DNA from 4 places in the Variovorax sp. PvP013 genome. Region 4 is predicted to be linked to each of the others. Evidence: predicted binding sites of a transcription regulator. Region 4 holds the regulator's gene; each other region holds the start of a gene.
The links. The regulator LexA, encoded in region 4, represses DNA repair genes until DNA is damaged. The targets are predictions, from matches to a motif close to ACTGTATNNNNATACAGT.

Region 1: the regulator LexA is predicted to act here: its motif matches at 3,167-3,184, upstream of recA (recombinase RecA).
Region 2: the regulator LexA is predicted to act here: its motif matches at 3,373-3,390, upstream of ABID77_RS10725 (DNA topoisomerase IV subunit B).
Region 3: the regulator LexA is predicted to act here: its motif matches at 4,644-4,661, upstream of ABID77_RS10375 (ATP-dependent helicase).

The regions. Positions count from the first base shown of each region.
Region 1 covers NZ_JBNDLF010000004.1:74,223-81,991, forward strand. Annotated here, with positions in the region: gene ABID77_RS13215 (DNA topoisomerase III) at 1-92, opposite strand, end outside; gene ABID77_RS13220 (SET domain-containing protein) at 231-854, shown strand; gene ABID77_RS13225 (biotin--[acetyl-CoA-carboxylase] ligase) at 856-1,686, shown strand; gene ABID77_RS13230 (hypothetical protein) at 1,693-2,139, shown strand; gene ABID77_RS13235 (YbaN family protein) at 2,152-2,538, opposite strand; gene ABID77_RS13240 (MarR family winged helix-turn-helix transcriptional regulator) at 2,621-3,103, opposite strand; gene recA (recombinase RecA) at 3,244-4,425, shown strand; gene recX (recombination regulator RecX) at 4,521-5,000, shown strand; gene argC (N-acetyl-gamma-glutamyl-phosphate reductase) at 5,008-5,931, opposite strand; gene sucC (ADP-forming succinate--CoA ligase subunit beta) at 6,114-7,280, shown strand; gene sucD (succinate--CoA ligase subunit alpha) at 7,292-7,769, shown strand, end outside.
Region 2 covers NZ_JBNDLF010000003.1:73,717-81,485, reverse strand. Annotated here, with positions in the region: gene bamC (outer membrane protein assembly factor BamC) at 1-154, opposite strand, end outside; gene dapA (4-hydroxy-tetrahydrodipicolinate synthase) at 276-1,166, opposite strand; gene ABID77_RS10740 (class I SAM-dependent methyltransferase) at 1,206-1,853, opposite strand; gene ABID77_RS10735 (hypothetical protein) at 1,856-1,999, opposite strand; gene ABID77_RS10730 (MFS transporter) at 2,029-3,255, opposite strand; gene ABID77_RS10725 (DNA topoisomerase IV subunit B) at 3,422-5,407, shown strand; gene ABID77_RS10720 (lytic transglycosylase domain-containing protein) at 5,466-6,320, shown strand; gene parC (DNA topoisomerase IV subunit A) at 6,331-7,769, shown strand, end outside.
Region 3 covers NZ_JBNDLF010000002.1:557,063-564,831, reverse strand. Annotated here, with positions in the region: partial or broken gene ABID77_RS10395 (NAD(P) transhydrogenase subunit alpha) at 1-107, shown strand, start outside; gene ABID77_RS10390 (NAD(P)(+) transhydrogenase (Re/Si-specific) subunit beta) at 104-1,606, shown strand; gene ABID77_RS10385 (long-chain-fatty-acid--CoA ligase) at 1,635-3,311, shown strand; gene corA (magnesium/cobalt transporter CorA) at 3,454-4,440, opposite strand; gene ABID77_RS10375 (ATP-dependent helicase) at 4,675-6,819, shown strand; gene hpf (ribosome hibernation-promoting factor, HPF/YfiA family) at 7,240-7,569, shown strand; gene ABID77_RS10365 (PTS sugar transporter subunit IIA) at 7,663-7,769, shown strand, end outside.
Region 4 covers NZ_JBNDLF010000001.1:718,309-726,077, reverse strand. Annotated here, with positions in the region: gene ABID77_RS03500 (DUF2868 domain-containing protein) at 1-710, opposite strand, end outside; gene ABID77_RS03495 (hypothetical protein) at 801-941, opposite strand; gene ABID77_RS03490 (ABC transporter ATP-binding protein) at 1,001-2,836, opposite strand; gene ABID77_RS03485 (D-2-hydroxyacid dehydrogenase family protein) at 2,923-3,930, opposite strand; gene ABID77_RS03480 (hypothetical protein) at 4,026-4,385, opposite strand; gene lexA (transcriptional repressor LexA) at 4,519-5,193, opposite strand; gene ABID77_RS03470 (asparaginase) at 5,266-6,291, shown strand; gene adk (adenylate kinase) at 6,376-7,032, opposite strand; gene kdsB (3-deoxy-manno-octulosonate cytidylyltransferase) at 7,174-7,769, opposite strand, start outside.

The sequences.
Region 1 (7,769 bases), on a different contig from region 4:
TCGTGCTTCTCGAACTTGCCGGCCGTGGGCGTGAGCGCGCGGACGATGTCCTGCGCCACCGAGGGCTTTTCTGCAATTACCAAGGTCTTCATGGATCCGTCATTCAAGGTGGGGGCGAAACCGGCGCCGGACGCCCGGCGGGGCCGGGATGGCGTCCTTACAATGCGCCGCTCTCGCGGGCGCACGCATGCACGCGCATGTGTGCCTATTCAAACTATCAGACTTCGGCGATGCCTTCAAAAACCTCACCCGCCGCCGGCCGCCGCATCCAGACCCGACGCTCGGGCGTGCACGGCAAGGGCGTCTTCGCCGTGCGCGACATCGCCGCGGGCGAGACGATCATCGAATACAAGGGCGAGGTCATCAGCTGGAAGGAGGCCCTGCGCCGCCACCCGCACGACCCGTCCCAGCCCCAGCACACCTTCTACTTCCACGTCGACGACAAGCACGTGATCGACGGCCGCGTCGACGGCAACGCCGCCCGCTGGATCAACCACGCCTGCGATCCCAACTGCGAGACCGACGAGGTCGACGGGCGCATCTTCATCAAGGCCGCGCGCGACATCGCCGCCGGCGACGAACTCAACTACGACTACGGGCTGGTGATCGACCTGCCCTACACGCCCGAGCTGCTGGCCGAATTCCCGTGCTGGTGCGGCGCCGACGCCTGCCGCGGCACGCTGCTCGCGCCCAAGCCGGAAGCGGACAAGAAGAAAAAGAAGAAGAAGGACCGCAAGAAGGGCGGCAAGGACAAGAAGGCCAGGTCCAAGGGCGGCAAGCGCAAGGACGCGAAGAAGGCCGGGAACGAAGGCACGGACAACGCCGTCCGGGCCGGCGATCCCGCAGGGGACTGACATGAACGGCGCCTGGTCCGTCACCGACCTCTCGGCCGCCCTGGCGCCGCTGCTGCCGGGCCTGCGCGTCGAGATCGTTCCCGAGATCGACTCCACCAACACCGAGCTCATGCGCCGCGCCCGCGCCGGCGACACCGCCCCGGTGCTGCTGGTGGCCGAGCGCCAGACCGCCGGGCGCGGCCGGCTCGGCCGGGCCTGGAGCATCCAGGGCGTCGAACCCGGCACGCAGGCCGTTTCTCTCATGTTCTCCCTCGGCCTGCCGTTCGCGCCGAGGGACTGGTCGGGCCTGTCGCTCGCCGTCGGCGCCAGCGTGGCCGACGGCCTCGATCCCGACGGCACCGCGGGCGTGCGCCTGAAGTGGCCCAACGACCTCTGGATGGCCGACGACCGCAAGCTCGCCGGCATCCTCATCGAGACCGCCTCGCCGGTCGCCGGAAGCGGGGCCGCTGCCGCCACCGCCGTCGCGCCGCGCCAGCTCGTGATCGGCATCGGCATCAACATCGGTCCGCGCGACGCGCAGGGCCTGCGCGCGCCGCCGGCCTGGGTGCGCGAATGGCGGCCCGACGCCACCGCCGGCGACGTGCTGCGCGACATCGCGCCGCCGCTGCTGCGCGACGTGCTGGCGTTCGGTACCCGGGGCCTCGCGCCGTTCGCCGAGCGCTTCGCGGCGCGCGACGCCTTGCGCGGGCGCGAGGTCGATCTCAGCGACGGCACCACCGGGCAGTGCGAAGGCATCGGCTGGGGCGGCGAACTGCGGGTGCGCACGGCCGCGGGCCTGCAGTCGGTCACCAGTTCCGACATCAGCGTGCGGCCGCGCCGCGCCGGGGACTGAACGGCCATGGGGCGCGCGGCGGTCATCGTGCTGGCGCTCGCGAACCTGGGGTATCTCGCCTGGAGCAGGGGTGCGCTGGCGACCTTCGATCTCGTGCCGGCCGACCTCGCCGCGCGCGAGCCGCAGCGGCTGGCCCGGCAGATCCTGCCCGAGCGGCTGCGCGTCGTCACGCCGGCGCAGGAACGGGAGGAAGCCCGCGCGCGGGCGGAGGCCGAAGTCCAGGCGCAGGCGCGACTCCGGGCCCAGACGCGGGAGATCCGCACCACCGCCTCGGCGACGCTGGCGGGGTCCGGCACCGTGATCGGGGTGTCGGAGCCGGTCGTGCTGTCGGTGCTGCCCGATCCGTCCGCTCCGACCGACCGGTCCGCGTCGCCGAGGCCGTCCACGCCGCCGGCCCCGGCGGCATCCGCGCCCACGTCCGAACCCTCCCGGCCGGCGTCGGCGGCCCGGTAGCCGGCGCCGGCGTCAGCCCGGCTCGGGCCGCAGCCAGAGCCAGCCCAGCACCGCCGCCATCGTGCCCAGGACCAGCCCCGCCACCCACGTCGTGCGGATGCCGTGCCAGACCAGCACGGCGCTCGCGCCCATGGTGAACGTGGCGATCCACTTCACGCGCCGCGCGACCCTGCCGCCGTCATCCCAGTCGCGCAGCAACGGGCCGAACAGGCGGTGCGCGTAGAGCCAGGCGTGCATGCGCGGCGAACTGCGCGCCGCGGCCCAGGCGGCCATCAGGATGAAGACGGTGGTCGGCATGCCCGGCACGATCGCGCCGATGAGGCCCAGCACCACGCACAGCCCCGCGAACGCCATCAGGAGCCAGCGCGCGACGCGCGGCAACGGCTTGCGCGACGCCATGACGGGCGTCGGGTCCGGGGCGGGAGGGGTCGGGTCCGGCTCGGAAGGCACGGCGCGCCGCGCGGGTCGCGCGCCGTCTTCTTCAGGACGCATAGGCCTCCAGGCCGATCGTCACGACGGTGGCGATGTCGTCGCCCACGCTGGCGCGGAATTCGGCCTCGGCCTGCGCCACGGCCTTGCGGAAGGCTTCCAGCCAGGCCAGGCCGTCGGCGGTGAACAGCACGCGGCGCGCCCGCGCGTCGAGCGGGTCGGGCCCGCGCGTGACCAGGCCCCAGGCCTCGCACTGGTCGACCAGCGTGCCCATGGCCTGCTTGGTCATGCCCGCGCGCGCGGCCAGTTCGGTCAGGCGCGAGCCGCCGCGTTCGAGGTGGCGCGTGATGTGGACGTGGGCGGCGCTGACCTGCGAGCGCGCGGCGAGGTTCGACAGCGCCAGCGGCACGTCGACGTCGTGCGCCATCAGCGTCAGCACGCGCTCGTCGAAGCGGCGCATCGCGTGGCCCAGCAGACGGCCCAGGTGGGTCTGGCGCCAGTCGTCGGTGACGTCGAGAAGGGACGTTTCGGTCATCGGAAAATGGTCATCCAAACTGACCAAAAAACGCTCTTGTTCTTTGGCACACCGTCTTAAACTACTGTTCAAGCATCCAGCGAGTCCTTTCAAGACCCGGGGTGCCGACATCACAACCCGTTGATTTTAAAGGATTTCTCATGGACGCACTCGTCAAGGGCAGCAGCATCTCCGTCGCCGGGAGCGAAAAGGCTAAGGCCCTCCAGGCCGCGCTGGCGCAGATCGAAAAGCAGTTCGGCAAGGGCACGATCATGCGGCTCGGCGAAGGCGAGGCGCTGGAGGACATCCAGGTCGTCTCGACCGGTTCGCTCGGCCTGGACATCGCGCTGGGCGTGGGCGGCCTGCCGCGCGGCCGCGTGATCGAGATCTACGGTCCGGAATCCTCGGGCAAGACCACGCTCACCCTGCAGGTCATCGCCGAGATGCAGAAGCAGGCCGGCACCTGCGCCTTCGTCGACGCCGAGCACGCGCTCGACGTGCAGTACGCCCAGAAGCTGGGCGTCAACCTGTCCGACCTGCTGATCAGCCAACCCGACACCGGCGAGCAGGCCCTGGAGATCGTCGACTCGCTGGTGCGTTCGGGCGCCGTGGACCTGATCGTGGTCGACTCGGTCGCCGCGCTCACGCCCAAGGCCGAGATCGAGGGCGAGATGGGCGACTCGCTGCCCGGCCTGCAGGCCCGCCTGATGAGCCAGGCGCTGCGCAAGCTCACCGCCACGATCAAGAAGACCAACTGCATGGTCATCTTCATCAACCAGATCCGCATGAAGATCGGCGTGATGTTCGGCTCGCCCGAGACCACCACCGGCGGCAACGCGCTCAAGTTCTACGCCTCCGTGCGCCTGGACATCCGCCGCATCGGCACCATCAAGAAGGGCGACGAGGCGATCGGCAACGAGACCAAGGTGAAGGTGGTGAAGAACAAGGTCAGCCCGCCCTTCAAGACGGCCGAGTTCGACATCCTGTTCGGCGAGGGCATCAGCCGCGAGGGCGAGATCATCGACATGGGCGTGACCGCCAAGATCGTCGACAAGTCCGGCGCCTGGTACGCCTACATGGGCGAGAAGATCGGCCAGGGCCGCGACAACGCGCGCGAGTTTCTGCGCGAGAACCCGGCGCTGTCGCGCGAGATCGAGAACAAGGTGCGCGAGTCGCTGGGCATCCCGATGCTGGCGGCGGAAGCGGGCACGGCCGACGCCGCGGGCGCCGCTCCCAAGGCGGACAAGGGCGACAAGGTCGAGAAGACCGACAAGGCCGAACCGAAGGCCGACGCCAAGGCACCGAAGCCGCCGCTGTCGCAGCAGCAGCCACTGGCGTCCTGATCGTCCCTGGTGCCTCGAAGGCGCCCGCGCTTCTGGCGACGGGCGCCTTTTCCTTCGCATCGCCACCACTCACGTCGCCGAGGATCGATCCTGCCATGGCCTTCGCCGCTCCGTCCCTCAAGGGTCGCGCCCTGCGCCTGCTGAGTCAGCGCGAGCATTCGCGCGCCGAACTCGCGCGCAAGCTGGCGAAGTACGAGGAGGAGCCCGGCACGCTGGCGGCGGCGCTCGACGAGCTCGAGGCCAAGGACTTCATCAGCGAGGCGCGCGTGGTGCAGTCGGTGGTCCACCAGCGCGCGCCGCGCATGGGGGCAATGCGGGTGCGCCAGGAACTGCAGAAGAAGGGCATCGCGCCGGAGGCGATCGGCGAGGCGGTCGCCGGCCTCAAAGACACGGAACTGGCCCGCGCTGGCGAGGTGTGGCGCCGCCGCTTCGACGGGCCGGCCGTCGATCAGAAGGAGCGCGCCCGGCAGGCGCGCTTCCTGATGGCGCGGGGCTTCTCGGGCGCGGTCGTCGCGAAGGTGCTGCGCGGGGCCACGGACATGGATGCCGATACCGGCACCGGTTTCGAGGACTGAGCCGCGCTCAGAGCTTGAGCATCAGCTTCAGGTTCTGCACCGCGGCGCCGCTCGCGCCCTTGCCCAGGTTGTCCAAGCGCGCGATGACGACCGCGTGGCGGTGGTCCTCGTTGGGATAGACGCGCAGTTCGAGTTCGTTGGTGTCGTTGAGCGCGGTGGGTTCGAGCTTGCCGTCGGCCGTGGGCGGCAGCACCTTCACGAAATGCTCGGGCGTGTTGCTCCTGGCGTAGTGCGCCGCCAGCGTGTCGTGCAGGTCGGCGGCGCGGGGCTTGCCCGGCAGGTCGTCGAGGTGCAGCGGCAGCTGGACCAGCATGCCCTGGCGGAAGTTGCCCACCGACGGCACGAACATCGGCCGGCGCGAGAGACCGGTGTATTTCATGATCTCGGGGATGTGCTTGTGCTTCAAGCCGAGCGCGTAGACCTCGTAGGGCGGTGCTTCGCCCTTCTCGTAGGCCTCGATCATCGGCCGTCCGCCGCCCGAGTAGCCGCTGACCGAGGGCAGCGCCAGCGGGAAGTCGGCCGGGATCAGGCCGGCGTCGATCAGCGGCCGCACGATGGCGATGGCGCCGGTCGCGTAGCAGCCCGGATTGGCCACGCGATCGGCCCGCGACACCGCCTCCCAGTGGCCTTCCACCAGTTCCGGAAAGCCGAAGGCCCAGCGCGCGTCGGTGCGATGGGCGGTGGAGGCGTCGATGATCTTCGGCCTGGCGCCGGGCAGCTGGTCGATCAGGGCCACCGACTCGATGGCCGCGTCGTCGTGCAGGCACAGCACGACGAGATCGACGCCGGACATCAGGTCGCGCTTGGCGTTCGTGTCCTTGCGCAGCTCGGGCGCGATGCTCACCAGCTCGACCTGCGGCATGGACTGGAGCCGTTCGCGGATCTGCAGGCCGGTGGTCCCGGCTTCGCCATCGATGAAGACTTTGGGCATGATTGAAGTGGGTGAGTTCGTTGAAACCAGGGAACCAATGCCGAGCCGCCGGCTCGCGTTGGTGCAGCGCACCATGATACATTTCCACGGTTAATCGCCGCCCCCGTCCTCCGAGACGCCGCGGCCCGCGATCGACATCCCTTTCATCGCCCGTTCTCAACCTCCGTCCCGAGAGACCCCTCATGAAGATTCACGAGTACCAAGGCAAGGAAATTCTTGCCAAATTTGGCGTGCCCGTGCCGCGCGGCATCGCGGCCTACACGGTCCAGGAGGCGGTCGAAGCCGCCCAGAAGCTCGGCGGCCCGGTCTGGGTCGTCAAGGCCCAGATCCACGCGGGCGGCCGCGGCAAGGGCGGCGGCGTCAAGGTCGCCAAGACCATCGAGGACGTCAAGCGCATCGCCGGCGAGATCCTGGGCATGCAGCTCAAGACGCACCAGACCGGCCCCGAGGGCCAGAAGGTCCGTCGCCTCTACATCGAGGACGGCGCCGACATCCACAAGGAATACTACGTCTCGGCCGTGACCGACCGCGCGACGCAGAAGATCGCCTTCATCGCCTCCAGCGAAGGCGGCATGGACATCGAGGAAGTGGCCCATTCCTCGCCCGAGAAGATCATCACCGTCTACGCCGACCCCAAGGACGGCCTGACCGACGCGCAGGCCAAGGAGATCGCCGACGGCATCGGCATGCCGGCGGACTCCACCGCGCAGACGGTCGACATCCTCAAGAAGCTCTACACCTGCTACATGGAGACGGATGCCGCGCTGGTCGAGATCAATCCGCTCAACCGCGACAGCAAGGGCAACGTGATGGCGCTGGACGCCAAGTTCAACTTCGACAGCAACGCGCTGTTCCGCCACCCCGAGATCGTCGCCCTGCGCGACCTCGACGAGGAGGACGCGGCCGAGGTCGAGGCCTCCAAGTTCGACCTCGCCTACATCAGCCTGGATGGCAACATCGGCTGCCTGGTCAACGGCGCCGGCCTGGCCATGGCCACCATGGACACCATCAAGCTGTTCGGCGGCGAGCCGGCCAACTTCCTCGACGTGGGCGGCGGTGCCACCCCCGAGAAGGTGACCGAGGCCTTCAAGATCATGCTGAAGAACAAGAACGTGGAAGCCATCCTCGTGAACATCTTCGGCGGCATCATGAAGTGCGACACCATCGCCACCGGCGTGATCGCAGCCTGCAAGGCCGTGAACCTGCAGGTGCCGCTGGTCGTGCGCATGAAGGGCACGAACGAGGTCGAAGGCAAGAAGCTGCTGGCCGATTCGGGCCTGCCCATCATCAGCGCCGACACCATGGCGGACGCGGCCCAGAAGGTCGTCGCAGCGGTCAAGAAGGCCTAAGGAACACAGTCATGTCGATCTACATCAACAAAGACACCAAAGTCATCACCCAAGGCATCACCGGCAAGACCGGCCAGTTCCACACGGAGAAGTGCCAGGAGTACGCGAACGGCAAGAACTGCTTCGTGGCCGGCGTGAACCCGAAGAAGGCCGGCGAGTCGATCTTCAGCATCCCGATCTTCGGCTCGGTCAAGGAAGCCGCCAAGGAGACCGGCGCCACCGTCTCCGTGATCTACGTGCCGCCGGCCGGCGCCGCCGCCGCGATCTGGGAGGCCGTCGAGGCCGACCTCGACATGGCGATCTGCATCACCGAAGGCATCCCGGTGCGCGACATGCTCGAAGTGCGCAACAAGATGAAGGCCAAGGAAGCCGCCGGCGGCAAGAAGACGCTGCTGCTGGGCCCCAACTGCCCCGGCCTGATCACGCCCGACGAGATCAAGATCGGCATCATGCCCGGCCACATCCATCGCAAGGGCCGCATCGGCGTGG
Region 2 (7,769 bases), on a different contig from region 4:
GGTTGTCGCGGGAGAGCTGGGTCAGGTCGGGCGGTACTTCGAGCGTGGGGGCCTTGCCGGCGCTCTTGTAGTCGATCTTGTCGCCCTGCATCACGGAGCAGGCGGACAGGCTGGCCACGAGGGCGAGCAGCGCAAAGCGCGAAGGGTGGTTCAACGTTGTCTTCCTTGGGGAAAGGGGTTCGGTCGGGCGGTGCCCGGGACGGGACTGCGACGTGGGAGTCGGCGCGGCGGCAAAAGTTTTGCCGGGCCGCACGCCGAATCGCATCGAAGTGCCGTCAGTCCTTGAGCAGGCCGCAGGCGCGCAGCGCCGACTCGACGGTCGGGCGATGGCCTTCGCCGAGTTCGACCAGCGGCAGGCGCAGCGCGGGACCGCACAGGCCCAGGCGCGCCATGGCCCACTTCAGCGGCACCGGGTTGGGTTCGACGAACAGGTGCTTGTGCAGCGGCATCAGCTCGAACTGGATGCGCATGGCCGTGGCGATGTCGCCGGCGAGCGCCGCCACGCACAGCTCGTGCATCTTGCGCGGCGCGAGGTTGGCCGTCACGCTGATGTTGCCCTTGCCGCCGCACAGCATGAGCGCGACCGCCGTCGGGTCGTCGCCCGAATACACGGCGAAGCGCGACGGCAGATCGCGGATGAGCCACTGGGCGCGCTCGATGTTGCCGGTGGCTTCCTTGATGCCGATGATGCCGGGTACCTCGGCCAGGCGCAGCACGGTGTCGTGCGCCATGTCCGCCACGGTGCGGCCGGGCACGTTGTACAGGACCATCGGCAGGTCGCCCACGGCCTCGGCGATGGCCTGGAAGTGCCGGTACTGGCCTTCCTGCGTCGGGCGGTTGTAGTAGGGCACGACCTGCAGCTGCGAATCGGCGCCCACGCCCTTGGCGAAGCGGGCCAGCTCGATCGCCTCCCGGGTGGAGTTGGCGCCGCAACCGGCCATGATCGGCACGCGGCCACGGGCCTGTTCGACCGACACGCGGATGATCTCGCAATGCTCTTCGACGTCCACCGTGGGCGACTCACCGGTGGTGCCGACCACGCCGAGGCAGTCCGTGCCTTCGTCGATATGCCAGTCGATCAGCCTTCGCAGGGCGGGATAGTCGACGCTGCCGTCGTCGTGCATCGGCGTGGCGAGCGCGACGATGCTGCCTGTCAATTGCTCCAAGGGTGAATCTCTCTGTCGGGTGGACGAAAAGCGGGCATTCTACCGAGCGCCCGTGGGGGGCCTCGGCGCCGAGACTGCGTCGCTGGCAAGGGTTTGCAACAAATGGCGGGGCGGATCCGACGCTGTTTCCGAAGCGCTTCCGGCCCCCGGCCGGACCGCCGCGACGCGCTGGACGAAGCGCGCCGGGGTCTCCAGGAAGCCGTTCTCGTAGGCCACCACGCGCAGGTCGCGGCAGACGTCGAGCAGCTCGCCCGGGCGCAGCAGGAAGTCGGCGCGCGCCGGGCGGCCGACGGTCTCGTTGCCGACGGCGAAAGTCTCGCAGATCAGCACGCCGCCGGGGGCGAGGGCGGCCACGACGTCGGGCAGGCGAGGGCGCCAGAGGTAGTTGGTGACGACCACGGCGTCGAAGACCCGGCCCGCGAACGGCCACGGGCCGGCCTCGATGTCGGTCTCGACGATCTCGGCACCGTCGCGCGCCAGCGGCGCGAGCGTGCGCAACGCCTCGGCCGAGCGGTCCACGCCCGTCACGCGATGGCCGCGCGCATGGAACCAGCGCAGGTGTCGGCCGCCGCCGCAGGCGACGTCGAGCACCGTGCCGCCGGGCGCGACGAGGCCGCTCCAGCGCACGACCCAGGGCGAGGGCGGCGATGCGTCGGGTGCCGATGGGGCCGGCGAGATCGGCGTCATGGTCAGAAGCACGCCCACAGCTGGTCGATCATCGTGACCATGAAGGCCGGTCGCGTGTAGAGCAGGAACACGCCCGCCAGCGCGGCGGCCCCGGCGACCCAGGCGGCGGCGCGGTACAACGGACGGAAGCGGGTGGCGCGGGGCATGGCGGATCGCATCGGGAGGGTCATGCGCCTCAGGCCGGGCGCGGCACCGCCGCGCGCGCGATGGCGTTCTCGCGGATCGGCAGGTTGACCAGGCCGGCGAGCACGCCCAGGCCGATGGCGATGTACCAGACGATGTCGTAGCTGCCCGTGCGGTCGTAGAGGAAGCCGCCGAGCCACACGCCCAGGAACGAGCCGACCTGATGGCTCAGGAACACGAAGCCGCTCAACATCGACAGGTGCGCCACGCCGAAGATCTGCGCCACCAGCGCGTTGGTCGGCGGCACGGTCGACAGCCACAGGAAGCCCATCACGCCGGCGAACACGTAGACGCTCGCCGGCGTGAGCGGCACCGTCAGGAACACCGCGATGGCGACGGCGCGGCCGAAGTAGATCGCCGCCAGGATCTTGCGCTTGGCCAGCCGCTGGCCCAGCGTGCCGGCGGCGTAGGTGCCGAAGATGTTGAACAGGCCGATCAGCGCCAGCGCGTAGCTCGCCACCTCGGGCGACAGGCCCTTGTCCTTGAGGTAGCTGGGCATGTGCACGCCGATGAAGACGACCTGGAAGCCGCAGACGAAGTAACCGGCCATGAGCAGGCCGAAGCTGGGATAGCGGAAGGCCTCGCCCACCGCCTGCAGGATGCTCTGCTGGCGCGCCGCGCCGGCGGCGGCGACCCGGCCCGGCTCGCGCAGGCCGAAGGCGAAGGGCACGATCAGCAGCACCGCAGCGGCGAGCACCAGCAGCGCGTTGTCCCAGCCCAGCCGGGCGACCAGCTGGCCTTCGAGCGGCACCATCAGGAACTGTCCGAACGAGCCGGCCGCCGCCGCCACGCCCATGGCCCAGGAGCGGCGCTCGGCCGGAATGTTGCGCCCGATGACGCCGTAGACCACGGCGTAGGTGGTGCCGGCCTGCGCGGCGCCGATCAGGATGCCGGTGGTCAGGGCGAAGGTCAGCGGCGTGGTCGACAGCGCCATGCCCGCCAGGCCTGCGGCGTAGAGTACCGCGCCGATCAGCAGCACGCGGAAGGCGCCCAGCCGGTCGGCCAGCATGCCGGCGAAGACGCCCATCACGCCCCAGGAGAGGTTCTGGATGGCGAGGGCGAAGGAGAAGGTCTGGCGCGTCCAGCCCTGCGCCTGCGTGATCGGCTGCAGCCACAGACCGAAGCCGTGGCGGATGCCCATGGAGAGCGTGACGATCAGGGCGCCGCACAGCAGCACCTGACGCATCGACAGGCGAGGGGGTTCGGAGAGGGGGGACATCCTTCGAATGTAGTCATTCGCGCCGTCCGGCGCAGCCCCCGCGCGACAGCGGCGGCGATGACATTTCGGCGCGTCTTCGATGCGTTGCGCGCATCGACCCCGTGGCGGGTCGGTGGTACTGTACGGATGTCCAGTCCCTCGAACGCGCGCTCATTACAATCCGCCCATGGCGACCTCCCCCAAGACCTCCTCCACGCCCCCGGCGTATTCCGAAGGCTCGATCCGCGTCCTCAAGGGCCTCGAACCCGTCAAGCAGCGCCCGGGCATGTATACCCGCACCGACAACCCGCTGCACATCATCCAGGAGGTGCTGGACAACGCCGCCGACGAGGCGCTCGCCGGTCACGGCAAGAAGATCAGGGTCGTGCTGCATGCCGACGGCTCGGTCGGCATCGAGGACGACGGCCGCGGCATCCCCTTCGGCCTGCACCCGGAGGAGAAGGCCCCGGTGGTCGAGCTGGTGTTCACCCGGCTGCACGCGGGCGGCAAGTTCGACAAGGGCTCGGGCGGCGCCTACAGCTTCTCCGGCGGCCTGCACGGCGTGGGCGTGAGCGTGACCAACGCGCTGTCCACGCGCCTGGAGGTGACCTCGCACCGCGAGGGCTCGGTGGCGAAGCTGGCCTTCTCCGCCGGCGACGTGGTCGAGCCGCTGGTGGTGCGCCCGCTCGCGGCGGGCGAGCGCAAGCTCGGCACCACGGTGCGCGCCTGGCCCGACCCGAAGTACTTCGAGTCGCCCGCGCTGCCCCTGGGCGAGCTCACGCACCTGCTGCGCAGCAAGGCCGTGCTGATGCCCGGCGTGACCGTGACGCTGGTCAACGAGAAGTCCGGCGACCAGCAGCAATGGCTCTACAAAGGCGGACTGCGCGACTACCTGATGCAGACGTTGCACGGCGAGCCGGTGATCCCGCTGTTCGAGGGCGCCGGCCATGCCGACCGCAACGCCGACAACTTCGCCGAGGGCGAGGGCGCCGACTGGTGCGTGGCCTTCACCGAGGACGGCCAGCCGGTGCGCGAGAGCTACGTCAACCTGATTCCGACGAGCGCCGGCGGCACCCACGACAGCGGCCTGCGCGACGGCCTGTTCAACGCCGTCAAGAGCTTCATCGAGTTCCATTCGCTGCTGCCCAAGGGCGTCAAGCTGCTGCCCGAGGACGTGTTCGCGCGCGCCTCGTACGTGCTCAGCGCCAAGGTGCTGGACCCGCAGTTCCAGGGCCAGATCAAGGAGCGCCTGAACTCGCGCGACGCCGTGCGGCTGGTCTCGAGCTTCGTGCGCCCGGCGCTTGAGCTGTGGCTCAACCAGCACGTCGACTACGGCAGGAAGCTCGCCGAGCTGGCCATCAAGGCCGCGCAGACGCGCCAGCGCGCCGGCCAGAAGGTCGAGAAGCGCAAGGGCTCCGGCGTGGCCGTGCTGCCGGGCAAGCTGACCGACTGCGAGAGCAAGGACATCGCCCACAACGAAGTCTTCCTGGTCGAGGGCGACTCCGCCGGCGGCAGCGCCAAGATGGGCCGCGACAAGGAGTCGCAGGCGGTGCTGCCGCTGCGCGGCAAGGTGCTCAACACCTGGGAGGTCGAGCGCGACCGGCTGTTCGCCAACACCGAGATCCACGACATCTCGGTGGCCATCGGCGTCGACCCGCACGGTCCCGCCGACACGCCCGACATGGGCGGCCTGCGCTACGGCAAGGTCTGCATCCTCTCCGACGCCGACGTCGACGGCTCGCACATCCAGGTGCTGCTGCTGACGCTGTTCTTCCGCCACTTCCCCAAGCTGATCGAGGCCGGCCACGTCTACGTCGCCAAGCCGCCGCTGTTCCGCGTCGACGCGCCCGCGCGCGGCAGGAAGCCCGCGTCCAAGGCCTACGCGCTCGACGAGGGCGAGCTCGTCGCCATCCTCGACAAGCTGCGCAAGGACGGCGTGCGCGAAGGCGCCTGGAGCATCAGCCGCTTCAAGGGCCTGGGCGAGATGAGCGCGGAACAATTGTGGGAAACCACGCTCAATCCGGACACCCGCCGCCTGCTGCAGGTCCGGCTCGGCCGCTTCGGCTTCACCGACACGCAGGGCGAGATCACCAAGCTGATGGGCAAGGGCGAGGCCGCCGCGCGGCGCGAACTGATGGAGCTGCGCGCGGACGACGTCGAGATCGACGTCTGACCCCGTCATGTCCCTGCGCCGGGCGTCCATCGGCCCGGTTCCTGCATCGAATCCCCACGTGAAGATCCACACCCTGCTGCGTTCCCTCCTCCTCGCCGCCACGCTGTCGCTGGCGCAGCACGCCGCGCTCGCGGCCGACATCTACGGCTACGTCGACCCCCAGGGCGTCGCGCACTTCGCGGCCGAGAAGCTCGACGCGCGTTACCGGCTGTTCTTCCGCGGCGGGCAGAGCTTCGACACCGCGCAGGGCCTGGGGCCGCTGGCCGGTGGCGGTGCCGCCGTCACCGGCGCCGTGGCGCCGGCCGCTCGGACGCTGCTCGCGCTGTTCGAGGCCTCGCCCGATCACCGCTCGGCCAAGGCCGCGCTGCAACTGGCCGCGCGCACCCACGACATCGACTACGAATTGCTGCAGGCGCTGGTGGCGACCGAGTCGGGCTTCGACGCCCAGGCCGTCTCGCCCAAGGGCGCGCGCGGGCTGATGCAGCTCATGCCTGCGACCGCGGAGCGCTACGGCGTGCGCGGCGACGCCCGCACGACGCAGGAACACAAGCTGTTCGATCCGCGCGTGAACGTCGCCGCCGGCTCGCGCTACCTGCGCGACCTGATCGCGCGCTTCCAGGGCAGCATCGAGTTGGCCCTGGCCGCCTACAACGCCGGCGAGGGCGCCGTGCAGCGCGCCGGCAACCGCATCCCCGACTACCGCGAGACGCAGAACTACGTGAAAACCGTGCTGCAGCTCTACGCCTACCTCAAGCCCGGCGCCACCGTGGCGACCCTGGCGGGCCCGGTCCGGCCGGGCGCGACCGCCGCGCGCGGCGGCCGGGCGCCGCAGCGCGTGCGCATGGAGCTCGCCGGCGCCGCGAGCACGGTGGACGCCATCGCCGACCGACCGAACGACACATCGACTGACTGACCCCGAACCCATGGACGACCAACCCACGCTCGACCTCCCGGCCCCCCCGGACGACCCCAACGCGCTCACCCTGGCCGACTACGCCCAGACCGCCTATCTGGAATACGCGCTGTCCGTCGTCAAGGGCCGCGCGCTGCCCGACGTCAGCGACGGCCAGAAGCCGGTGCAGCGGCGCATCCTCTACTCGATGTCGCGCATGGGGCTGGGCTTCGGCGGCGCCAACGGCAACGTCGGCGCCAAGCCGGTCAAGAGCGCGCGCGTGGTGGGCGACGTGCTCGGCCGCTTCCATCCGCACAGCGACCAGGCCGCCTACGACGCGCTGGTGCGCATGGCGCAGGACTTCTCGCAGCGCTACCCGCTGATCGACGGCCAGGGCAACTTCGGCAGCCGCGACGGCGACGGCGCCGCCGCCATGCGCTACACCGAGGCCCGTCTCGCGCGCATCACCAGCCTGCTGCTCGACGAGATCGACGAGGGCACGGTGGACTTCGTGCCCAACTACGACGGCTCGACCGAGGAGCCCGCGCTGCTGCCGGGACGGCTGCCCTTCGTGCTGCTCAACGGCGCCAGCGGCATCGCCGTCGGCCTGGCCACCGAGATCCCGAGCCACAACCTGCGCGAGATCGCCGACGCCTGCGTCGCGCTCATCAAGACCCACGGCAAGCTCACCGACGAGGAGCTGCTCGCGATCGTGCCCGGCCCCGACTACCCCGGCGGCGCGCAGATCATCAGCAGCGCCGGCGACATCGCCGACGCCTACCGCACCGGCCGCGGCTCGCTCAAGGTGCGCGCGCGCTGGAAGGTCGAGGAACTCGCGCGCGGCCAGTGGCAGCTGGTGGTCAACGAGCTGCCGCCGGGCGTGAGCACGCAGAAGGTGTTGGAGGAGATCGAGGAGCTCACCAACCCCAAGATCCGCGCCGGCAAGAAGGCGCTGAGCGCCGAGCAGGTCCAGCTCAAGGCGCTGGTGCTGGCGCAGCTGGACGTGGTGCGCGACGAGTCGAGCAAGGACGCGGCGGTGCGCCTGGTGTTCGAGCCCAAGACCTCGCGCATCGGCCAGGACGAGTTCGTCACCACGCTGCTGGCGCAGACCTCGCTGGAGACCTCCTCGTCGATCAACCTGACGATGGTCGGCGGCGACGGTAAGCCGACGCAGAAGTCGCTGCGCCGCATGCTGGAGGAGTGGATCGCGTTCCGCGCCAGGACCATCGAGCGGCGCTCGCGGCACCGCCTGGCCAAGGTGCTCGACCGCATCCACATCCTCGAGGGCCGGCAGCTGGTGCTGCTCAACATCGACGAGGTGATCGCCATCATCCGCGCGTCGGAGGACCCCAAGGCGGCGCTGATCGAGCGCTTCCGCCTGAGCGAGCGCCAGGCCGAGGACATCCTGGAGATCCGCCTGCGCCAGCTCGCGCGGCTGGAGGCCATCAAGATCGAGCAGGAGCTGAAGAA
Region 3 (7,769 bases), on a different contig from region 4:
GCTTCCTGGTCACGCGCCGGATGCTGGAGATGTTCCGGAAGAAGGAGCGCAAGGCGCCCGCCGCGTCCGGCCCCGCTTCCACTGCCGCCAAGGGAGACGCCAAGTGAGCATGAACGTCGTCACGCTGCTCTACCTGGTGGCCAGCGTCTGCTTCATCCAGGCGCTCAAGGGCCTGTCCCATCCGACCACCTCGATCCGGGGCAACCTCTTCGGCATGAGCGGCATGGCCATCGCGGTGGTCACCACCGTCGCGCTCGTCCACGGCCAGGCCGCCATGCTGGGCGTGGGCTTCGCCAGCGGCATCGCCTGGGTGCTCGCCGCGCTGGTGGTCGGCGGCGGCGCGGGCGCTTTCATGGCCCACAAGGTCGAGATGACCAAGATGCCCGAGCTGGTGGCCTTCATGCACAGCATGATCGGCCTGGCGGCGGTGTTCATCGGCGTGGCGGCGGTGGCCGAGCCGTGGGCCTTCGGCATCACGCCCCCGCCCGTGGCGGCGGTGGCGGCCACGGCGACCACCACCGGCGCGGTGCTGGTCGACGGCGTGCTGCGCTACGCCATCCCCTACGGCAACCGGCTCGAGCTGTTCCTGGGCGCGGCCATCGGCGCGATCACCTTCAGCGGCTCGGTCATCGCCTTCGGCAAGCTCTCGGGGAAATACAAGTTCCGCCTGTTCCAGGGCGCGCCGGTGGCCTTCAAGGGCCAGCACCTGCTCAACCTCGTGCTGGGCCTCGCGACCGTGGCGCTGGGCCTGGTCTTCGTCGCGACCGAGAGCTGGGCGGCCTTCTTCGCCATGCTGGCATTGGCCTTCGTGATGGGCGTGCTCATCATCATCCCCATCGGCGGGGCGGACATGCCGGTGGTGGTGTCGATGCTCAACAGCTACTCGGGCTGGGCCGCCGCGGGCATCGGCTTCAGCCTGAACAACGCCATGCTCATCGTCGCGGGCTCGCTGGTGGGCAGCTCCGGGGCGATCCTGAGCTACATCATGTGCAAGGCGATGAACCGCAGCTTCTTCAACGTGATCCTGGGCGGCTTCGGCGGCGAGGCGGTCACGGCCGGCGCCGGCGGCGCGGCGGTGCAGCGCCCGGTCAAGAGCGGCAGCGCCGACGACGCGGCCTTCGTGCTGTCCAACGCCGAGACGGTGGTGATCGTGCCGGGCTACGGCCTGGCCGTGGCGCGCGCGCAGCACGCGGTCAAGGAGCTCGCGGCCAAGCTCACGGAGAAGGGCATCACGGTGAAGTACGCGATCCACCCGGTGGCCGGGCGCATGCCCGGGCACATGAACGTGCTGCTGGCCGAGGCCGAGGTGCCCTACGACCAGGTCTTCGAGATGGAGGACATCAACGGCGAGTTCGGCCAGGCCGACGTGGCGATCATCCTGGGCGCCAACGACGTGGTGAACCCGGCGGCCCACACCAAGGGCAGCGCGATCTACGGCATGCCCATCCTGGAGGCCTACAAGGCCAAGACCGTCATCGTCAACAAGCGCTCCATGGCCGCGGGCTACGCCGGCCTGGACAACGAGCTCTTCTACATGGACAAGACCCTGATGGTCTTCGGCGACGCCAAGAAGGTCGTCGAGGACATGGGCAAGGCCATCGAATGAACCGCACAGCCCCGAGGATCGCCGCTTCATGAACGACCGCCCCTGGCTCGCCAGCTATCCCCCCGGCGTGCCGGCCGACATCGACGTCGCCCGCTATGCGTCGTTGCCGGCCCTGATGGATGAAAGCTTCTCCGCGCACGCGGATCGAACCGCCTACAGCTTCATGGGCCGCGACGCCAGCTACGCCGAGGTCGACCGGCTGAGCCGTGCCTTCGCGGCCTACCTGCAGGGACTCGGCTTGGCACCGGGCGACCGCGTCGCCGTCATGATGCCCAACTGCACCCAGTACCCGATCGCCGTCGCGGCCATCCTGCGCGCCGGCCTGGTGCTGGTGAACGTGAATCCGCTCTACACCCCGCGCGAACTCGCCCATCAGCTCGAGGACAGCGGCGCCACGGCGATCGTGATCATGGAGAACTTCGCCGCCACGCTCGCGCAGTGCCTGGCCTCGACGCCCGTGAAGCACGTCGTGCGCTGCGCCATGGGCGACCGGCTCGGCCTGCTCAAGGGCGCGCTGGTCAACTTCGTGGTGCGCAGGGTGAAGAAGCTGGTGCCGGCCTACGACCTGCCGGGCGCGGTGCCCTTCAACGCGGCGCTCGAGCGGGGCGGACGCGCGGCGTTCCGGCCGGCCGACATCGGGCCCGACGACATCGCGGTGCTGCAGTACACCGGCGGCACCACCGGCGTCTCCAAGGGCGCGGTGCTACTGCATCGCAACGTGATCGCCAACGTGTTGCAGTCCGAGGCCTGGAACGAGCCGGTGATGGCGAAGGTGCCCGCCGGCGAGCAGTCCACCAGCGTCTGCGCGCTGCCGCTCTATCACATCTTCGCCTTCACGGTGAACATGATGCTGGGCCTGCGAACCGGCGGCAAGGTGATCCTGATTCCCAATCCGCGCGACCTCGCGGCCACGCTCAAGGAGCTGTCGAAGCACACCTTCCACAGCTTTCCGGCCGTCAACACGCTCTTCAACGGGCTGGCCAACCACCCGGACTTCGGCACCGTGGACTGGAAGCACCTGAAGGTGTCGGTCGGCGGCGGCATGGCGGTGCAGGGCGCGGTCGCCAGGCTGTGGCTGGAGAAGACCGGCTGCCCGATCTGCGAGGGCTACGGCCTGTCGGAAACGTCGCCGTCGGTGAGCTGCAACCCGACCACCAGCACGGCCTACACCGGCACCATCGGCGTGCCGCTGCCCGGCACCTGGATGACCCTGCTGGACGACGATGGCCGACCGTCGGCGCCCGGCGAGGCCGGGGAGATCGCGATCAAGGGACCGCAGGTGATGGCCGGCTACTGGCAGCGCCCCGACGAGACGGCCAAGGTCATGACGGCCGACGGCTGGTTCAAGTCGGGCGACATCGGCCGGGTCGACGAGCGCGGCTTCTTCCGCATCGTCGACCGCAAGAAGGACATGATCCTGGTCTCCGGGTTCAACGTCTATCCGAACGAGGTCGAGGACGTGGTCGCCCAGATGCCGGGCGTGCTCGAATGCGCCGCCGTCGGCATCGCCGACGAGAAGACGGGCGAGGCCGTCAAGCTGGTGATCGTCAGGAAGAGCGCGGACCTCACGGAGGCTCAGGTGCGCGCCTTCTGCAAGGAGCACCTCACCGGCTACAAGCGGCCCGCGCGCATCGAGTTCCGCACCGACATGCCCAAGACGCCGGTGGGCAAGATCCTGCGGCGCGAACTGCGCGACAAAGCCTGAGGACGCCGCGCGTCACCCACCCGACGCGTCGCGGTCTCCATGCCGGGGATACCGAGGAACCGGCTCCGCCGGTCCTCCGGTATCGCCCCCTGCAAGGGGGTTGACGAAGCGACACGCAGTGCGCGAAGACTGGGGGTGAGCCCTACTTCAACCAGCCGCGCCGGCGGAAGTACCACATTGGCCCCAGCGCGCTCGCCACCATCAGCGCGATCGCGTAGCCGTAGCCGTAGCTCCAGTCGAGCTCGGGCATGAACTTGAAGTTCATGCCGTAGACGCTCGCGATCAGCGTGGGCGGCAGCAGTGCCACGCTGGCCACCGAGAAGATCTTGATGGTCTTGTTCTGGTTGATGTTGATGAAGCCGACCGTCGCGTCCATCAGGAAGTTGATCTTGTCGAACAGGAACGCGGTGTGGTTGTCCAGCGACTCGATGTCGCGCAGGATCTGGCGCGCCTCCTCGAACTGGTCGGCGTTGAGCATGCGGCTGCGCATCATGAAGCTCACCGCGCGGCGCGTGTCCATCACGTTGCGGCGGATGCGTCCGTTCAGGTCCTCCTGCCGGGCGATGGCGCCCAGCACCTCGCCGGCGAGCTCGTCGCTGACGTTGCCGGCCAGCACCTTCTTGCCGACGACCTCCAGCTCGTCGTAGATGTTCTCCAGCGTGTCGGCCGAGTACTCGGCGTCGGCGTCGAGTAGCTTGAGCAGCACCTCCTTGGCGTCCTCGATGAGGCCCGGCGCGCGGCGCGCGCGCATGCGCAGCAGGCGGAACACCGGCACGTCCTCGTCGTGGATGGAGAACAGCACGCCTCGGCTGCGCAGCTCGGCGTTGTGCTGGTTCAGGATGAAGGCGACGCGCACCGAGCGCGGGTTCTCGTCGTCGTCGATCAGGAAGTCGCTGCGGATGTGCAGTTCGCCGTTGTCCTCCTCGTAGAAGCGCGCGGACTCCTCGATGTCCTCGTCCATCGCGTCCTCGGGGATGGACAGGCCGTAGTACTGCTTGATCCAGCGCTTCTCCTCGAGCGTCGGCGATTCGAGGTCGACCCAGATGGGCTGGAACTGCGACAGCTCCTCGAGCGCCTCGATCTCTTCCTGGACCAGGCGCCCGTTGGCGAGCGTGAAGATGTTGAGCATGGGCTCACTCCCGTGAAAATTCTGACGATGGGCGAGGGTGGGGGGCGCTTCCGATTCCCTCGCCGATGGCGTTCAGACGGGAGTCGAAAGCTGCCGAGACGGGTAGCTTTCCAAGTCGAAATCTCCGGTTGCAGCGACCCGCGATTATGGCATCGGGCCTCGGCATTTACCCGTAGACGCGGGCCGCCGGAAACGCCGTCCGCTCTGGATGGACATCCAGTAAAGTCGGGCCCGATGTCCACCATCGCGACCATCCCGGCCTCCGCGCCGTCCACGTCGACCGAGCGCCTCGCCGAGGCGCTCTCGACCCTCAACGACGCCCAGCGGGAGGCGGTCGAGCACGGCGTGGCGGCGGCTGGCGCGGTCGATGCCGACACGCGTCCGCTGCTGGTGATCGCCGGCGCCGGATCGGGCAAGACCAGCACCCTCGCGCATCGCGTCGCCGGCCTGATCGCCCGTGGCACCGACCCGCAGCGCATCCTGTTGCTGACCTTCTCGCGCCGCGCGGCGCAGGAGATGTCGCGTCGCGCCGGCCAGGTCGCAGCGCGGGTGCTGGGCCTGCGTGCCGACGCCGCGCCCGCGTTGCCGTGGGCGGGCACCTTCCACGGCATCGGCGCGCGGCTGCTGCGCGAGTACGCCGCGCGGATCGGCCTGGACGAGCATTTCACCATCCACGACCGCGGCGACGCCGAGGACCTGATGGGCCTGGTCCGGCACGACCTGGGCCTGTCGTCCACCACCCGGCGTTTCCCGCAGAAGGGCACCTGCCTGTCGATCTACTCGCGCACCGTCAACACCTGCATGCCGCTCGGCCGGGTGCTGGCGGAGGCGTTCCCGTGGTGCGCCGAATGGGAGGGCGAACTCAAGCGCCTCTTCGCCGCCTACGTCGATGCCAAGCAGCATCAGCGGGCTCTCGACTACGACGACCTGCTGCTGTACTGGGCCGGCATGGTGGCCGAGCCGGCGCTCGCCGCGCACATCGGCGCACGCTTCGACCACGTGCTGGTCGACGAGTACCAGGACACCAACCGCCTGCAGGCCTCGATCCTGCTCGGGCTCAAGCCCGACGGACGCGGCCTTACGGTGGTGGGCGACGACGCGCAGTCGATCTATTCGTTCCGCGGCGCGACGGTGCGCAACATCCTCGACTTCCCCGGGCAGTTCGCGCGCCCCTCACCCGAGGGATCGCAGCCGGTGGCGGCGCGCATCGTCACGCTGGAGCGCAACTACCGCTCGACGCAGCCGATCCTCGACGTCTCCAACGCCGTCATCGCCGCCGCCGCCGAGCGGCATGCCAAGACGCTGTGGACCGACAAGCCCTCGGCCGGCCGGCCTCAGCTCGTGCTGGTCCCCGACGAGGCTCAGCAGGCGCAGTGGGTGGCCGACCGCGTGCTGGCGCACCGCGAAGGCGGGCTGGCGCTGAAGTCGCAGGCCGTGCTGTTCCGCACCTCGTACCACAGCGCGGCGCTGGAACTGGAGCTGGCGCGGCGCAACATCCCGTTCGTCAAATACGGCGGGCTCAAGTTCCTGGAGGCGGCGCACGTCAAGGACCTGCTGGCCGTGCTGCGCTTCGCCCAGAACCCGCGCGGCCGCATGGCGGGATTCCGCGTCACCCAGCTCATCCCCGGCATCGGCCCGGCCACCTCGACGCGACTGCTCGACGCGATGGACGCCGCCGTCGATCCCGCCGACGCGGTGCGGGCGTTCGTGCCGCCTGCCAGCGCGAAGGTGGAATGGACGCGGTTCGCGCGGGCCTACGCCGCGCTGCGCCGGCCCGACCTGTCGTGGCCGGCCGACATGGACATCGCCCTGGGCTGGTACCTGCCGCATCTGGAACGCCTGCACGACGACGCCGCCATCCGGCGCGGCGACGTCGAGCAACTCGCCCGGCTCGCCGTCGGCTACGCCTCGCGCGAACGCTTCCTGACCGAACTCACGCTCGACCCGCCCGAGGCGACCAGCGACCGGCCCGGCCCGCCATCGCTCGACGAGGACTACCTCGTCCTGTCCACCATCCATTCGGCCAAGGGCCAGGAATGGACGTCGGTACACGTCCTCAACGCCGTCGACGGCTGCCTGCCCGCCGACGTGGCGCAGGGCGCGCACGAACTGGAGGAGGAGCGACGGCTGCTCTACGTGGCCATGACGCGGGCCCGGGACCATCTGCACGTCCTGGTGCCGCAGCGCTTCTACGTCACGCAGCAGGCGGTGCGCGGCGACCGCCACCTGTATGCCTCGCGCACCCGCTTCATCACCGAGGCCGATGCCGCCCGCTTCGAGCGCGTCACCTGGCCACCGCCGCCGCCACGCGGACCGGCCGTCCCGCCGCCGGCCGCCACCATCGACCTGCTCAGCCGCATGCGGGCCGCCTGGCGCTGACATCGGTTTCGAAAGCTCCGGGGAGGCCTTGCCTGCGGCAGGGTCGAAAGCGCTTCTTCAAGTTTTAATCTTTTTTCTTAATGTCTGTGGAGCACAGCATCCAGCAACACTGTCTTGCTATGCATTGGATAGCACCAGTGCTTCTGCTACAGCCTGTTTCCCGCGAACTGCCTCATGCAGGTTGCAATGCCCATGGGCCTTCGGCATAGTGAATCCGTCTTCCTCGATTCGCGTCTTTGTCCGACTCGACATGGACTCGCCACAGGTCCATCTTCACTTCAACGACCCATCGCCGCCGACTTCATTCCGCCGCATTTCGCATTCCAGCAATTCGTCTCCCCCTCTCTTTTTTCGCCGATCGACGTCTTCATTCCGGAGCGTCGGTCATTTTCCCAACCGTCAATTCCAGGAGGTCATTTCATGAATTTGACGATCAGCGGTCATCACCTCGACGTTTCTCCCGCCTTGCGCAATTACGTCACCACCAAGCTGGACCGGATCACCCGGCACTTCGACCAGGTGGTCGACGTGAAGGTGATCCTCACGGTGGAAAATCAGAAGGAAAAGGAGCGACGCCAGAAGGCGGAGTGCAACATCCACGTCAAGGGCAACGACATGTTCGCGGAATCGAGCCATGCTGATCTCTATGCCGCCGTCGATGATCTGGTCGACAAGCTCGACCGCCAGGTCGTGCGACACAAGGACCGTCTGCAGGATCACCATCACGAAGCGCCCAAGCGCGTGATGTAAGCGTCATTCGGGCAAATCCTCTTGCAGGCCACCTTCGGGTGGCCTTGGCTTTTTGGGATGCGGGTGCATAATCGCCCCCGCCCCGACATCACCATGAATCGCCTCGCGTCCATCCTGCCGCCCGCTCAAGTCCTCGTGAGCGTCGATGCCACGAGCAAGAAACGCGCTTTCGAGGAAGCGGGGCTGCTGTTCGAGAACCT
Region 4 (7,769 bases):
GACGGCGCGTGGCCGAGGAATTCGACCGTGCGCTGGAAGAAGCGGGGCTCGAGGATGGTGGTCTCCCAGTCGAGCGTGTAGCGATGGAAGGCCAGCGCGAACAGCATGGCGCCGAGGACGGCGACGAACGAGAGCGTCCAGAGGCCGTGGCTGGCGATGCCGGTCGCCCAGGGCAGCAGCCGTGCCCGCGCCAGCAGCCGGCTCGCCGCGCGCACCAGCACCGGCGCCTGGCCCTGGCGGCCGCCGGCCACGCGCGCCGTGAGCGTCGCCCACAGCCAGCCCAGCGACGCGCGCGGGCGGTCGGACAGGCGCAGCGGCAGAACCAGGCCGAACAGCCAGGCGATCAGGGTGAGGAGATGCACGCCCAGCAGGCTCACGAGGGCGGCGATGACGTTGATGCGGCGGTCGCCGCCGCCGGTGACGCCGCCGGCCAGCGCCAGGCCGGCCGCCACGATCAGCACCACCAGGGCGGCTGCGATCCAGGGCGCCCAGTGCCGCGCGCGGTCGATCTCGTCGTCGAGCCCGATGCGCCGGCCCAGGATCCGGGCGCGCATGGCGATGCGTTCCTGCATCGTGCCGTCCGTCGCGTACGCCGTGCGCAGGGCGCCGTCGTCGTCGAGCGGTCCTGTTTCCTCGATGAGCCGGACGGCCTCGGTGACCAGCGCATCGCGGCGTGCCGATGGAATGGAAAAGTCGACGTCCGGTGCCATGTGATCGTCAGTGACGCGTCGGAAAACGAAACGGGGCCGCGATGGCGGCCCCGTGCGATCCCGGCATGCAGGACGTTGGAAAGAAAGGGTTCAGCGCAGGCCGAAGAACGACAGCACGGCCACCACGACCACGACCAGACCGACGATGTAGATGATTGAATTCATGAAGGCGCTCCTCGTGATTGACGATGGAATGACCTTCCCATCGTCGCGGAAATCGACTGTCGGCAACGGGCAATGAGCCATGTAGGACTTCCGACTTAATGGTCACTTCGCTAAACCATCGGTATTCAGGCATCCTCGCCAAGGAAGCCGCCGCTCTGGTGCGACCACAGGCGCGCATACAGGCCGTTCTGCGCCAGCAGCGAGGCATGGTCGCCTTCCTCCACCACGCGGCCCTCGTCGAGCACGATGAGGCGGTCCATCGCGGCGATGGTCGAGAGCCGGTGCGCGATGGCGATCACCGTCTTGCCCTCCATGAGGCGGTAGAGGCTGGCCTGGATCGCGGCCTCGACCTCCGAGTCGAGCGCGCTGGTGGCCTCGTCGAGCAGCAGGATCGGCGCGTCCTTGAGCATCACCCGTGCGATGGCGATGCGCTGGCGCTGCCCGCCCGACAGCTTCACGCCGCGCTCGCCGACATGCGCGTCGTAGCCGATGCGGCCCTTGGCGTCGCCCAGCGAGCGGATGAAGACGTGCGCCTCGGCGCGTTCGGCCGCGGCCTCGACCTCGTCGTCGCTCGCGTCCGGGCGGCCGTAGGCGATGTTGTCGGCCACCGAGCGATGCATCAGCGAGGTGTCCTGCGTGACCATGCCGATGTGCTTGCGCAGCGAATCCTGCGTGACGCGGGCGATGTCCTGGCCGTCGATCAGGATGCGCCCGCTCTCCAGGTCGTGGAAGCGCAGCAGCAGGTTCACCAGCGTCGACTTGCCCGCGCCGGAGCGTCCGACCAAGCCGATCTTCTCGCCCGGGCGCACGGTGAGGTTCAGGTCGTCGATGATGCGACGGCCGCCTTCCTTGCCGTAGGCGAAGCTCGCGTGCTCGAAGCGCACCTCGCCGCGCGGCACCGCGAGCGTGGGGGCGTCCGGCACGTCGAGCACGCTGCGCGGCTGCGACAGCGTCTTGACGCCGTCCTGGACCGTGCCGATGTTCTCGAACAGGCTGGTCATCTCCCACATGATCCAGTGCGACATGCCCTGCAGCCGCAGCGCCATCGCCGTCGCCGCGGCCACCGCGCCGACGCCGACCGTGCCCTGCGACCACAGCCACAGCGCCATGCCGGCCATGCCGGCGGTCAGGCCCATGCTGAGCGCGTGGTTGACGATCTCGAAAGCGCTGACCAGCCGCATCTGCGCGTTGCCGGTGACCTGGAACTCCTGCATGGCCTCGCGCGCGAAGCCGGCCTCGCGGTGCGTGTGCGAGAACAGCTTGACGGTGGCGACGTTGGTGTAGGCGTCGGTGATGCGACCGGTCATGAGCGCGCGCGCGTCGGCCTGCGCCTTGCCGACCTTGCCCAGCCGCGGCACGAAGAACCACAGCGCCGCGACATAGAGCACCAGCCAGACGGCGAAGGGCCAGATCAGCTGGCGGTCGAGCACGGCGGCCAGCACGATGATGGTCGAGACGTAGACCACCATGGCGATCAGCACGTCGGCCAGCACGAAGATCGTGTCGCGCACGGCGATGGCCGTCTGCATCACCTTGGCCGTGATGCGGCCGGCGAACTCGTCCTGGTAGAACGCCATGCTCTGGCCGAGCAGCAGGCGGTGGAAGTTCCAGCGCAGCCGCATCGGCAGGTTGATGGCCAGCGCCTGGTGCTTGACGATGGTCTGCAGCGCCACCACGAAGATGCTGGCGAACAGCGCGACGGCGATCCACGTCAGCGTCGTGCCGCGGTCCTCCCACAGGCGCGCCGGCGACTGGCTGCCGAGCCAGTCGACGATGCGCCCGAGCATGGCGAACAGCCAGGCCTCGAAGGCGGCGATGACGGCCGTCAGCAGGCCCATCGTCGCGATCAGACCCCGGGTGCCCTGCGTGCAGGCCCAGAGGAAGGGGATGAACCGGGCGGGTGGCACGGCCGGCTCGGCCGCGGGGTAGGGGGGAAGGAGCTTCTCGAAGAAACGGAACACGATCGGGGAATTCTCTGTGACGTGCCCCCCACCATGACGGTGCCGCCGTCCACCGCCGTAGACCGGATGGCGACGTCGAGAGCGCTTCAGCGGCGTCGCTGCAGCGCTTCGGGATTCACGATGTTCGTCGGATTGTCCTGCACGAAGTTGACGACATTGTCGAAGGCCTGACCGAAGTAGGACTCGTAGCTGTCGAGTTCGACATAGCCGAGGTGCGGCGTGCAGATGCAGTTTTCAAGGCGCAGCAGCGCATGGCCCTGCAGCGGCGGCTCGCTCTCGAAAACGTCCACCGCCCCCATGCCCGGCCGGCCGCGATTGAGCGCGGTCAGCAGGGCGTCGGGCTCGACCAGCTCGGCGCGCGAGGTGTTCACGAATAGCGCGGTGGGCTTCATGCGCGAGAGGTCGTCGAAGCCGACGATGCCGCGCGTGGACTCGTTCAGGCGCAGGTGCACCGTCAGCACGTCGGAGGTCTCGAAGAAGGCCTCGCGGCTGGGCGCGACCTGGAAGCCGTCGGAGCGCGCCTGTTCGCGGCTGGCCTCGCGACCCCAGATCACCACCTGCATCCCGAAGGCCTGCCCGTAGCGCGCGACCAGCTGCCCGATGCGCCCGTAGCCCCAGATGCCCAGCGTCTTGCCCTTGAGCACCGAGCCGAGACCGAAGTTCGGTGGCATCGAGGCCGACTTGAAACCCGACTGCTGCCAGGCGCCGTGCTTGAGGTTGCTGATGTATTGCGGCAGCCGGCGCATGGCCGACATGATCAGCGCCCAGGTCAGCTCGGCCGGCGCCAGGGGCGATCCGACGCCCTCGGCCACCGCGACGCCGTGGTCGGTGCAGGCGGCGATGTCGATGTGGGAGCCGGCGCGGCCGGTCTGGGAGATCAGCCGGAGCCGGGGCAGCTTCTCGATCAGCTGGCGCGAGATCGGCGTCCGTTCCCGGGTCAGCACGATCACGTCGGCATCCTTGAGCCGGATCGAGAGCTGGCCGATGCCCTTGACCGTGTTGGTATAGACCTTGGCCGTGTAGGGATCGAGCTTGGCGGCGCAGCGCAGCTTGCGCACCGCATCCTGGTAGTCGTCGAGGATCACAATGTTCATGGCGTGTCATTGTGCCTCGCCATTCGGAGCGCGATTTCCAGCGCCGTCGAAGGGAATCGGCCGCCCGTGCCGACCCGCCCGACGGCTCGTCCCGCTCAGTGCAGCGTGCCGGCGCTGCGCGACAGTTCGGCGGCTTCCAGGGCCGCGAGCCGGTCGAGTTCGGCGCAGACGTCGACCAGCCGGCCCGACAGCACCAGTCGTCCGGTCACGCCGCCGCAGCGCTGGGCGTCGACCGTGCGGACGACGCGCAGGGGCCGCGGCGTCGCGACGGCGTGCGGCGGCAGGCGGTCCGCTTCGACGACCGCCCCGGCGCGGGGGCCACGCAGCGGACGTGCCGGAACGCGACGTGGTTGCGCCGTGTCGTCGGGGCTCGACGGGCGCGTCGGCATCCATCGGTTGGCGAGGGACTGCAGCGGCGAGAGCAGGTCGACCAAGGCGAGCAAAGCGATTCCCATGCGGATCTCCAGTGGACTGAGGGGTTGTCGAACGGTGGCGGACACCGGCGGATTCAGGATCGTCGGGGCGTGACGGAGCCGTGGCCGGGCGCCCAGCGCCCGCCACCCGTCGTGCCGCAGGAGCGCGGACCGGCTACATGAGCATCGTGTTGCGGATCAGGCCGACCGCCAGTCCTTCGATCTCGAAGGGCTCGCCCGGCTGCACGAAGATGGTCGGGTAGTCGGGGTTCTCGGCATGCAGCTCGACGGCTTCGCCGGTGCGCTTGAGGCGCTTGACCGTGACTTCCTCGCCCAGACGCGCCACCACGATCTGCCCGTTGCGGGCCTCGCGCGTGGACTGCACCGCCAGCAGGTCGCCGTCCATGATGCCGGCGTCGCGCATCGACATGCCGCGCACCTTCAGGAGGTAGTCGGGCTGGTGTTGGAACATGGTCCGCTCGACGTAGTAGGTCTGTTCGACGTGTTCCTGCGCCAGGATGGGCGAGCCCGCCGCCACGCGGCCGACCAGCGGCAGCGGCAGCTGGGAGGTGCCGGGCAATGCCAACGAGAACTGGTTGTTGCGCGATGCGTTCAGCGAACGCAGGGCGTCGCCCTTGAGGCGGATGCCGCGCGACGTGCCGCTGACGAGTTCGATGGCGCCCTTGCGCGCCAGGGCCTGAAGGTGCTCTTCGGCTGCGTTGGCGGAACGGAATCCCAGCTCGGCCGCGATCTCCGCCCGTGTGGGCGGCGCCCCCGTGCGGGCGATGGCCGCGCTGATCAGGTCGAGGATCTGCTGCTGCCGGGTTGTAAGCTTGATGGGAAATGGCATGGAAGCTCCTTGCGGTACTGTCTGGACATCCAGTATCTGTATTTTTGAACAGTTTTTGAAAGTTTGCAAGACATGGTCGACAACCCTCTGAACCGAAGGTCGCGCATCGTGGTGCTCGGCACTGGCGGCACCATCGCCGGCAAGGCGTCCGCCACGGGCGACAACGTCGGCTATGTCGCTGGACAGATCGGCGTCGCGGACATGCTCCACGGCATCGACGCGCCGCCAGGCGTGGTGCTGGTCACCGAACAGATCGCGCAGCTCGACAGCAAGGACATGGATGCGGCGACGTGGCAGACGCTGGCGCTGCGTTGCGCCGCCTGGCTGGCCGAGGCGGACGTGGTCGGCGTCGTTGTCACGCACGGCACCGACACGCTGGAGGAGACCGCCTTTTTCCTGCAATGCGTCCTGGCGCCGATGAAGCCGATCGTGCTGGTCAGCGCCATGCGCCCGTCGACCGCGTTGGCGCCCGATGGTCCGCAGAACCTTCGCGACGCGATCGCCGTGGCCGCCACGCCGGGCGCGCGGGGCGTGTGCGCGGTCGCCGCCGGCGCCGTGCACGGTGCCCACGACGTGCGCAAGGTGCAGACCTACCGGCTCGATGCGTTCGATTCCGGCGATGCAGGAGTGCTCGGATACGTGGAGGAGGAGGTGCTGCGCCGGCTGCGTGACTGGCCGGAATCCGATCGGGACGCCGCGCGACGGCGTTTCGAGGCGATGGCCCGGATGCCGCCCGCGAATTGGCCGCGCGTGGAGATCGTGACCAGCCATGCCGGGACCGACGGCCGACTCGTCGATCTGTTGGTGCGCGAGAACGCGATGGGGGCTCCCGCCGACCGGCTGCACGGTCTGGTCGTCGCCTCGACCGGCAACGGCACCGTCCATCGGGATCTGCAGGCTGCGGCATTGCGGGCGCAGGCAGCAGGGATCGCCGTGCTGCGGGCCACGCGCTGCGCCGGCGGGCGGATCGTGAGCCCGCCCGGAGAGGAAGAGGCAGTGCCGGGCGAATCCGCTCGGCTGCGCAGCGCGAACGATCTCACGCCCGTCAAGGCGCGGATCGCGTTGTTGCTGGAGTTGATCGGTTCGAGGGACGCGTGACGGCGATCGACGACGACCTCGTCGCCATCGATCCGCCGCGTGTGCGTTCGATCGCCGGGTCATGCGCTCCCGGCGATCCGGGGGTCAGTCGCTCAGGGCCGCCAGCGCGCGCTGCGTGATCTCGTCCACGGTGCCGACGCCGCTGATGGCGCGGTACTTGGGCGCGGCGTCCGGTTCGTTTTGCGCCCATTGCGAGTAGTAGTCGACCAGGGGACGGGTCTGCTGGCTGTAGACGTCGAGTCGCTTGCGGACCGTGTCCTCGTGGTCGTCGTCGCGCTGGATCAGGTCCTCGCCGGTGACGTCGTCCTTGCCTTCGACTTTCGGCGGGTTGAACTTGACGTGGTAGGTGCGGCCCGATGCGGGATGCGAGCGGCGTCCGCTCATGCGCTCGATGATGTCGCCGAAGGGCACGTCGATCTCCAGCACGTAGTCCAGTTTGACGCCGGCGCTGCGCATGGCGTCGGCCTGGGGCAGGGTACGGGGAAAGCCGTCGAACAGGAAGCCGTTCGCGCAATCGGGCAGCGCCAGGCGTTCCTTCACCAAGTTGATGATCAGATCGTCGCTGACGAGCGCGCCCGAGGCCATGACGGCCGCGGCCTCGCGGCCCAGTGGCGTCCCGGCCTTGACCGCCGCACGCAACATGTCGCCGGTGGAGATCTGCGGAATCGAAAATTGACGGCAGATGAAGGCGGCCTGCGTGCCTTTGCCCGCGCCGGGGGCGCCCAACAAAATGAGTCTCATGGTGTCCTCGGACGTTTTTTGGAATTCTTTTTCGCCCCGTGAATACTTATTGATTCCACAAGGCAGGTTATCTTGAGAATAACATGCGTCAACATCAGTGAATTCCCGACATCGACACTCGCCGTCGACCGTCTCCGAAGATCAAGCCCGTTCGATCAAGGCGCGCACGCGGACGAGGTCTTCCGGTGTGTCGACGCCCGGACCGGGGCGCAATTCGCTCACATGCACAGCGATGCGGAATCCATGCCAAAGCGCACGCAGTTGCTCCAGGGCTTCGGTGGCTTCCACCGGTGCCGGTGCCAGAGTCGGAAATCGGCGCACGAAGCCGGCCCGGTAGCCGTAGATCCCGATGTGTCGCAACGGCGCGGGTGAAGTGGGCAGGGCGCGCAGCCCTGCCGCGTCCTTTGCGCCATCGCGCCACCAGGGAATCGGCGCGCGGCTGAAATAGAGCGCGTGGCCCCGCGCATCGAGCACCGCCTTCACGACGTTCGGATTGAGGAAATCCTCCAGCGAGTCGATGGCGTGCGCGGCTGTGCTCATGGCGACGTCGGTGTCGGACCGCAGGGTTGCCGCCACGGCGTCGACCAGCGCCGGATCGATCAACGGCTCGTCGCCCTGCACGTTCACCACGATCTCGTCGTCGTCCAGGGCGAGTCGGGCGCAGGCTTCGGCCAGGCGGTCGCTGCCGCTCGGATGGTCGTCGCGTGTGAGCAGTGCCTCCACGCCGTGCGTCTCGC